4 regions of the Pseudarthrobacter sp. MM222 genome follow, and region 4 is predicted to be linked to each of the others. Evidence: riboswitches for the same ligand, from Rfam matches in the RefSeq annotation. Region 4 holds a riboswitch; each other region holds the start of a gene.

Region 1 (2,194 bases), 120 kb from region 4:
GCCGCCGGAGGTGTGGACGAGGCCCTTGGGCTTCCCGGTGGTGCCGGAGGTGTACATGATGAACAACGGAGTCTCGGCGTCGAACGCAACGGGTGCGTGGACGTCGGAGGCGGGCCCGACGACGTCGTGCCACCAGACATCGCGGCCTTCGGTCATCGGCACGCTATCAAGCAGTTCCGGTGCGGTGGTGCGGTTGACCACCAGAACGTGTTCCACCGCGTTGTCGCCGGAGACGGCGGCGTCGGCGTTGTCCTTGACGGGCACGGCCGCGCCGCGACGGAACTGGCCGTCGGTGGTGACAAGCAGCTTGGCGCCGGTGTCCTCCACCCGGAACTTGAGCGCCTCGGCGGAGAAGCCGCCGAAGACGAGCGAGTGGATGGCTCCGATGCGGGCCACGGCCAGGGTGATGATCACGGTTTCCGGAATGACGGGCAGGTAGATGACCACCCTGTCACCCTTGGTGATGCCGAGGCCCAGCAGCGCGTTGGCGGCCTTGGACACTTCGCGCTGGAGGTCGGCGTAGGTGAGGGTGCGGCGGTCGCCGGGTTCGCCCTCGAAGTGCAGGGCCACCTTGTCGCCGCGCCCGGCATCGACGTGGCGGTCCACGCAGTTGTAGGCGACGTTGAGTTTCCCACCTTCGAACCAGGTGATGGCCGGGCCAATGCCGGCCTCGACGTCGGCGGGGACGAGGCGGTGCGCGGTGTGCCACGGCTTATCCTGCCCGGGGGACTGGAGGCCGGGCGCGGGCTCCCAGTCCAGGCGCAGCGCGGCTTCCTCCCAGAACGCGATACGTTCCGCCTCAGTGCCGGGGGCGGCGCCCGGGAAAGTGTCGGTCAAGGCGCCCTCCCCGGTCAGAGGGGATCCGGTCGTGTTCAGGCCCATCGTTTTACCGCCCATTTCTCTGCAAGGCCCAGCAGGCCATCAGTTGTTTTACGATCACCGCGAGCAACACGATTGCCGGCAGCAACGGTCGGCGCGGCCGATGTTCCGGGAATCCGTCAGCAGGAAGGCGAGGACTAGGACAGAACAGGAAACATAGGAATACTCCATCGGTCCTGGCAGTAGCACCCTACGGAAAGAGCCATTGGATTTCCGGCTACCAGGGTTGCTGCGGCTTCATCGATCCAGGTCTCTCGGCCGCTCGGGATGGTCACTTTCAACTAAAACGGAGCCGGGCAGTTTTCCCTAATTACGGCCTCCCGCGGCGTAATATTCGGTCACGTCGGCCCGAGGGGCCGCTGGTCGTTCAGATCTTCGGAAATTCGTTCCGCGCGTGTCGTCGCGGGCAACCAATGTCGGGGCGGGCGCTAGGCTGTGCTCATGCCTCATGTCAACGATCCCGCGGTCCTCGAAAGGCTCCTGCGCACCAAGGGGCGGTGGGCCATCGTCGGCCTGACCACCAACCAGTGGCGGGCGGCCTACGACACCTCGCTGTTCATCCGGGACCGGCTGGGCATGGAAATAATCCCGGTGAATCTTCCTGCCGATCCGGTCCACCACGAAACGGGCTACGCCAGCCTGGCCGACATCCCTGCCGAGAAGCACCCCATCGACGTCGTCGACTGTTTCGTGAATTCGCAGCGGGTGGGGGCCGTTGTGGACCAGGCCATCGCCGTCGGCGCCAAAGCCGTCTGGCTGCAGCTGGGGGTCATCGACGAGGCCGCGGCCGCTCGCGCCACGGCAGCCGGGCTTGATGTCATCATGAACGCCTGCCCGGCCCAGGACGCCCGGCGCTTCGGACTTTAGCGGCGGAACCGTCGCTGCCGAAAGTCGGACCGGAGAAATAGACTCTGAGCATGGATGCAGCAGCGCTCCGGGAACTCTGTCTCGGCTTTCCCGGCGCCTTCGAGGATTTTCCCTTCGGACCTGAGACGTCCGTCTTCAAGGTGCGCGCCGCGGTCTCGGGCGGCACCCGCCACGAAGCCAAAATGTTCGCCTTATCCTCTCTGGACGAGGCGAACTTTTCCGTGAGCCTGAAGTGCGAGCCCGCACTGGCCGAGCAGTTGCGCGCCGCCCACCCTGAGATCACCGGAGCCTGGCACCTCAATAAGACCCACTGGAACGGCGTCCGGCTGGACGGGGCGCTGCCGGACTCGATGGTCCGCGACATGGTCGAGGACTCCTACGACCTGGTGGTTGCCACGCTGAGCCGGCGCCAGCAGGAGCAACTGGGCTGGTCCCGGCTTGCGCAGGG
Region 2 (2,194 bases), 550 kb from region 4:
CGGGCCGGTGTGCCGCATGAGCTGCTTGACCGGACCGTCAATGAACTCCTTGGTGCCGAGGATCGCGCCGCCGAGCACCCGTCCCTGGCCGTCGATGTGCTTCGTGCCGGAGTACACCACCACGTCGGCGCCGAGATCCCCGCAGCGCTGCAGCAGCGGAGTGGCAAAGACGTTGTCGACGACGACGGTCGCGCCCGCGGCGTGCGCCAGCTCGCTCACGGCCGCGATGTCCACGATCTCCTGCATCGGGTTCGACGGCGACTCGAAGAAGACCGCCGTCGTCGGCTCCGACAACGCCGAACGCCACTGTTCCAGATCCGGCCCGTCGACGAAAACGGTCTCCACGCCCCAGCGCGGCAGGATCTCATTGAGGATTACAAAGCAGGAACCGAACAAAGAGCGCGCAGCGACCACACGGTCGCCGGCGCCGAGCAAGGCGCCGAGCGCGGTGAACACGGCGGACATGCCGGACGCCGTCGCAAAGCACGCCTCGGTGCCTTCAAGCAGACGGAGCCGTTCCTGGAAGGTCGCGACCGACGGGTTGCCGTACCGGGAGTACACGAACCGCTCGTCCTCGCCGGTGAAGGCCCGCTCGGCGGCGGCTGCGGATTCGTAGACGAAGCCCGAGTTGAGGAAGATCGGCTCGGTGGTTTCCTGGAAGCCGGTACGGTCGAGACCGCCGCGGACAGCCTGGGTTTCAGCGCTCCAGGCGGCGGCGTCGGGATTGAAAGTCACTTAGTTCTTCCCGAGGTTGGTGGGCAGGCCGCGGTTCTTCCAGCCGTTGACGCTCCGTTCGCCGTACTGGTCCGGGGCGCCTTCGAAGCCCTCAAGGACGTTGTAGGAGACGAAGCCGGCCTCCGTGGCGGCGTTCGCGGCGGCGATGGAGCGGACACCGGAACGGCAGAGGAACACGAGTTCGGTCCCGTCGGCCTCCGGGGCCTGCTGCTTCAGCTGTTCAATGAAGTGCGAATTGGGGATGCCTCCGGTCAGGTTCCACTGGATGAACAGCGGATCGTTCTCCGTGCCTTTGGTGTCCGGGATGCCGATGTGGGCCCACTCGGACTCCGTGCGGACGTCAACCAGGATGGCGCCTGCTTCGAGCTTCTCCCACGCCTCCTGGGGGCTGAGGTCTCCGGCGTAGCTCACGCGTGGCCCCCGATGGTCTCTTCGTAGCCGAAACCGTCGATTTCGAGGCCTTCCACCGCATCGGCGACGGCGGCGTCCGCACTGGCAATCGCGGCCGGCAGCACAACGGCCTGGGCCACAATGACGGTGCTGCCGTTGAATGTGGCGGACGGGCTGCCGTGCAGCACGTATCCCTCGGCCAGTGCGGTGGAAACGCGCTCACAGAAGGAGCGGTCGTCGGGTCCGGTGAAGAGGCGGTAGGCCAGTCTTTCCGCGGCGCCGGGAACGGCCGGGGAGGGGGCAGTTGCTGTCTCCGGGACAGCGGGGGCGGAAGCGTCGGGCACGACGGGGCTCCTTCTTTCACGCTTGCAGCTCGAATGGTCGATATGCCGAGTATTCACCTGAGGCACCCCGCCGCGAAGAGGGAGGGTTGCCGACCGGCCAGTCAGGGCTTGGCGCCGGTTCTCATTACTCTCCAAAAACGTAACACCTGCTGCGCCCGGGCGCACCGCCGTCGTCGTCATGTTCCGTAACCGGCGCGTGCCTCCACCCGGCCCGGACGCCGGCGCGCAGCGATGCAGCCGGTGTCCGTCCGGGGTGTCCGCGCCGACCGGTGGACATGCCCTTCGGCCGAGCGGGACCAGCGCGGGACATGCCCTCCCTTGGGCGGCAGGGATGGACCTGTAGCCACTATGTCCATCCTTAGGCGCGGCCGCGGGGCATGCTCTGCGGTGGAGCGGGACCAGCGCGGGACATGCCCTCTCTTGGGCGGGAGGGAAGGACATATAGCCACTATGTCCTTCCTTAGGCGCGGCCGCGGGGCATGCTCTGCGGCGGAGCGGGACCAGCGCGGGACATGCCCATTCTTCGCGGTGCAAGCGCGCCTCGAGCGGACCCTCTGGGTAGCCGGGAGCCGAATTCGCGTATCGCGAGTGCGCCCAACGTGGGCGCCTGAGCCAGTTCCGAGTATCGGCTACTCGGGCCTTGTGATAGGGCGCTCGCTTTTACTTGTAACGAGGCTGCCGCACCCCGGCGGCCTCAGGGTGCAAGCCGCCGCTCATGAGGGGTG
Region 3 (2,194 bases), 1.1 Mb from region 4:
GTATCTCGGCGGCCACGGCGCCGCGATCGCGGGCGTCATCGTTGACTCCGGCAACTTCGACTTCGGGGCGGAGCCGGAGCGGTTCCCGGGATTCAACACCCCGGACCCCACCTACAACGGCATCGTCTACGCACGTGACCTCGGCAAGGACGGTGCGCTCGGCGCAAACCTCTCCTACATCCTCAAAGCGCGCGTCCAGCTGCTGCGCGACCTGGGCTCCGCCGTCTCCCCGTTCAACGCCTTCCTCATCGCCCAGGGCATTGAGACCCTGAGCCTGCGGGTGGAACGCCACGTTGCCAACGCCACCAAGGTCGCCGAATGGCTCGAAGCCCGGGCCGACGTCGAATCGGTCGCCTACGCGGGGCTGCCGTCCAGCCCCTGGTATGAGCGCGGCCGCAAGTACGGGCCCAAAGGCACCGGCGCCGTGGTCTCGTTCATCGTCGCCGGGGGAGCGGAGGCCGGCCAGCGCTTCGTCGATGCCCTCGAGCTGCACTCCCACGTGGCGAACATCGGCGATGTGCGCTCGCTGGTCATCCACCCGGCCTCCACCACCCACAGCCAGCTGTCGCCGGAACAGCAGACCATCGCCGGCGTCCATCCGGGCCTGGTACGGCTTTCCGTGGGACTCGAGCACATCGACGACATCCTCGCCGACCTCGACGCCGGCTTCCGCGCTGCCAAGGGCGACTGATCCGCCAGTTTCCGGTGCCCCGGCCGCGCGCCGGGGCACCGGAAACCACGGCCTGCAGTCACATAGCCGTCACAATCTTCGCCACAACGGCGCTCCGTTTCGTAGACTCGAGGCAGGTCATGAGTGCCAGCGACAGCCCCGGCTTGCTGGCCGGCAACCCTCCTTTTGCGGCGGGGTGCCCCGGGTGAAGACCTGGCCTGCCGGTCTGCCGACGGCGGGCAAGCGCGAAGTGAGGTCCCACATGACGATTGCCGTCACCCGCAAGGGTGCACCCCTAAGCACCACCGCCGCCCCGCCAGCCACCGGCCCAGCAACGCCGGCAGGTCCTGGCGTTCCTGACGGGACGGTGCAATACGTCCCGATCGGTGACCTTGACCTCGAGTCCGGATCCCGGCTGCCCGATGTCACCCTTGCCTATGAAACCTGGGGGACGCTCAACGCGGACCGCTCCAATGCGGTGCTGATCGAGCATGCGCTTACCGGCGACACCCACGTCACCCGCGGCGCCAGCGAAGAGCCCGGCTGGTGGGAACAGCTCGCCGGCCCCGGCGCCCCCGTGGACACCGAGCGGTACTTCGTGGTCTCGATCAACATCCTGGGCGGCTGCTACGGCTCCACTGGGCCCTCCACGCCCGCTCCGGACGGAAAGCCCTGGGGCTCCCGCTTCCCGCTGGTGACCCTGCGCGACACCACGGCTGCCGAAGCCCGGCTCGCCGATGCCCTCGGCATCCGGAGCTGGTACGCGGTCCTGGGCGGATCTCTCGGCGGCGCCCGAGCCCTGGAGTGGGCCGTGACCTTCCCGGAACGGGTCCGGCGCTGCGCCGTGATTTCCATCGGGGCCAGCAGCACCGCCGAACAGATCGCTTTCGCCCAGGCCCAGACGCTCGCGATCCGCCAGGATCCCGGCTTCAACGGCGGGGACTACTACGGCGGCCCGGGACCCGAGGCCGGCCTTGCCCTGGCGCGGCGCATCGCGCACATTACCTACCGCTCCGCGGCCGAGCTGGACGGACGCTTCGGCCGGAATGCCCAGGAATCAGAGGCCCCGCTGCAGGCCGGGTCGCTGGCCGGCCGGGGCCGCTACCAGGTGGAAAGCTACCTGGACCACCAGGGCAACAAACTCGTCCGGCGTTTCGACGCGAACAGCTACATCGCCATCACCGAGGCCCTCATGAGCCACGACATCAGCCGCGGCCGCGGGGCGCTCGAGGAGGCCCTGGCGCCGTCGACGGCGGAATTCCTGGTGGCAGCCGTGGACTCGGACCGGCTCTATTTCCCGGCCCAGTCCCGCGCCCTCGCGGACGCCCTGCCCGGAACCGTGGACGTGCACGTGATCCAGGCGCCGATCGGTCATGACGGCTTCCTGACCGAGATCGGCCAGCTCAGCGGACAGCTCCGGGAAAACTTCTTCGGCTGATCCGTCCGCTAAAAACGGGCATCGTCTTGACCCGAACGTCCACTGCCTGTGCGTTTTTGCAGACGCGCTCTGCACTAATGGCCGTT
Region 4 (2,194 bases):
CCCTTGGCCGGAAGGACCTGGTTGCCGCTGCCGGCAAGGGTGGTTTCATCGGCAGGCTGCAGGCCGCGGACCAGGTCAACCTGGCCGGTCTGCACGGCACCGGCGCGGTGTGCCACCTCCGGCAGGTACTTCACAACGACCCTGTCCAGGTAGGCGGCCCCCTGGTTCGGGGCTCCTTCCGGGGCCCAGGCGTAGTCTGCACGCTTGGCCAGGACGATTTCCTCATCTGCCTTCTCTGATTCGAAGGCGAAGGGACCAGAGCCAGATATCTTCGCGATGGCTGACTGGCCGGCGTTGTCCAGGGCGAGGGTCTTCGGTGAGACGAGTCCGGCCGTGACGGAGGAGGTGGCCCGCAGGAAGTTGGCGTCGGGGGTGGACAGCGTCACTTCCACCTGGTCGCTGCCGATGACCTGGGAGGACTTGTAGGCGGAGAAGTCGACGTTCGGCTGGATCTTGGCACTCTCGATGCCCTTTCCCAACGCGTCAAAGTTCGCCTGGACCGCTGCGGCGTCAAGGGGCGTTCCATCGCTGAACGTCACGCCGGGGCGGATCGTGAAGGTGAACTTGGTCTGATCCTCGCTCGCCGTGAATTTGCTGGCGATCCACGGAACAAGTTCACCCTTCTCGGCGTCGAAATACGTCAGCCGGTCGAGCACGCTGTTCAGGACGTTGGCCTTCTCGTAGAAGCGTGCCGCCTGGGTCTGGAAGTTGTTGATCGGCGTGACTTCCGCGAAGACGAAGGTCCCGCCCTGCACCGGAGTGCTGTCCTGGGCCTGCGCGGCCGACGTTCCGCTGGCGCCGCCGCCGCAGGCGCTCAGGGCCAGGGCGGCTGCACCCATGAGGGCCAGCAGGGTCAACGGGCGGCGTTTGGTCTTCGCTCGCAAATGGGCCTTGCGGTATTCGTTGGTATCCATCGTGGATCCTCTCGGTCGTGACCGAGGGACTCCAAGACCCTGCAAGTGTGCCCGGCTCAACTCTCGCTTTGCTCGGTGGAACTTGGGATCTCGGCAATCGCCATCGGTCCTGGCATTAGCACCGTGCCCGAAGGGTGGTTGCTACGGCGTCATCGAGCCAGGTCTCTCAGCCGATCTGGATGGTGTTAATTCGTTCTGTGGCAGTTTTTCGTTCGCCCCGAACGTTTCAGACCGGGACAACATCCACTTTGTTGCAGAATCTTCGATTTCCCAACAATCGCGACACGTTCTGCAACAATCGAGCACCCAAGCCGCGGCCCGGAAAGTGACCGGCACTTCTGCGCGCGGCCATAATGTACGTTGGCAACCGGTTCAAAAAAGCACAGGAATGAGAGTCACTCAGTGGCAAGCGATCACGACGGCGCCCGGCCCCCGGCGTCCACGGAGTGCCTGGGTAGTCCGTGCTCCGCCTGAAGCGCCTTGCAGTGTTCAGCGTGTTCGTGTTCTGCGTTGTCACCGGATTCTTGTTCTGGGCGCTCCCGCTGTCCGGTGCGCAGGCGCGCGGGGCCCTGCCCCCGCCGCCCCGCGCGGAGGCGAAATTCGAAGTGCTGTCAGCAGGCAGCACCCCCGCCGTGAACGTAACGCGGAGTGCGGACGCCCAGTGGCTCCTCCGCGCGGCGGCGCAGACCGGCATACCCGCCCGCGCGCTGCGGGCCTACGTGGCTGCCGCCGGTGCGGCCAGCGATTCCACTCCGGCCTGCGGCATCGGCTGGAACACGGTGGCGGCCATCGGCTTCATCGAATCCGCCCACGGAACCTACGGCGGCGGACACCTGACGAGCGCAGGGCAGGCGAGCGGGCCGATTATCGGCCCCAGCCTCGACGGCGACGGTTTCGCCGCCATCGCGGACACGGACGACGGCGCCCTCGACGGCGACGCCCACTGGGACCGCGCCGTCGGGCCAATGCAGTTCATTCCCTCCACCTGGCGGTACGCAGGTAGGGACGGGAACCACGACGGCGAAGCCGACCCCTTCAACATCGATGACGCCGCGCTAAGTGCCGCCTCGTACCTGTGCGCCCAAGGCCGTGACCTCACCACAGCAGCGGGCTGGACAGACGCCGTCTACTCCTACAACCAGTCTGATACTTACATCCACGAGGTACGCGACCAGGCCAAGGCATACGCCGCACTGGCGGGCCCCGCCGGGTAACGGGATCCGCGCCGTCGCTAGTTTGCGACGCTCACGGTGCGGCTCCTGGGCCGGGCAATGGCGAGA

The links. Region 4 has a riboswitch for S-adenosylmethionine ahead of OM977_RS01365 (ABC transporter substrate-binding protein). Riboswitches for the same ligand answer to the same signal wherever they lie in the genome.
Region 1: it holds a riboswitch for S-adenosylmethionine, as region 4 does, so the genes downstream of both, acs (acetate--CoA ligase) here and OM977_RS01365 (ABC transporter substrate-binding protein) in region 4, are expected to answer to the same signal.
Region 2: it holds a riboswitch for S-adenosylmethionine, as region 4 does, so the genes downstream of both, OM977_RS18415 (DUF1737 domain-containing protein) here and OM977_RS01365 (ABC transporter substrate-binding protein) in region 4, are expected to answer to the same signal.
Region 3: it holds a riboswitch for S-adenosylmethionine, as region 4 does, so the genes downstream of both, metX (homoserine O-acetyltransferase MetX) here and OM977_RS01365 (ABC transporter substrate-binding protein) in region 4, are expected to answer to the same signal.

Annotation. Positions count from the first base shown of each region.
Region 1 is NZ_OX352321.1:398,689-400,882, forward strand. Features, by position in the region: gene acs (acetate--CoA ligase) at 1-882, opposite strand, end outside; SAM riboswitch class I at 1,044-1,153, opposite strand; gene OM977_RS02005 (CoA-binding protein) at 1,321-1,746, shown strand; gene OM977_RS02010 (MmcQ/YjbR family DNA-binding protein) at 1,797-2,194, shown strand, end outside.
Region 2 is NZ_OX352321.1:4,015,865-4,018,058, reverse strand. Features, by position in the region: gene OM977_RS18425 (O-succinylhomoserine sulfhydrylase) at 1-735, opposite strand, end outside; gene OM977_RS18420 (rhodanese-like domain-containing protein) at 736-1,146, opposite strand; gene OM977_RS18415 (DUF1737 domain-containing protein) at 1,143-1,391, opposite strand; SAM riboswitch class IV at 1,483-1,598, opposite strand.
Region 3 is NZ_OX352321.1:1,377,257-1,379,450, forward strand. Features, by position in the region: gene OM977_RS06195 (bifunctional o-acetylhomoserine/o-acetylserine sulfhydrylase) at 1-691, shown strand, start outside; SAM riboswitch class IV at 807-922, shown strand; gene metX (homoserine O-acetyltransferase MetX) at 933-2,108, shown strand.
Region 4 is NZ_OX352321.1:276,118-278,311, forward strand. Features, by position in the region: gene OM977_RS01365 (ABC transporter substrate-binding protein) at 1-914, opposite strand, end outside; SAM riboswitch class I at 1,012-1,100, opposite strand; gene OM977_RS01370 (lytic transglycosylase domain-containing protein) at 1,376-2,128, shown strand.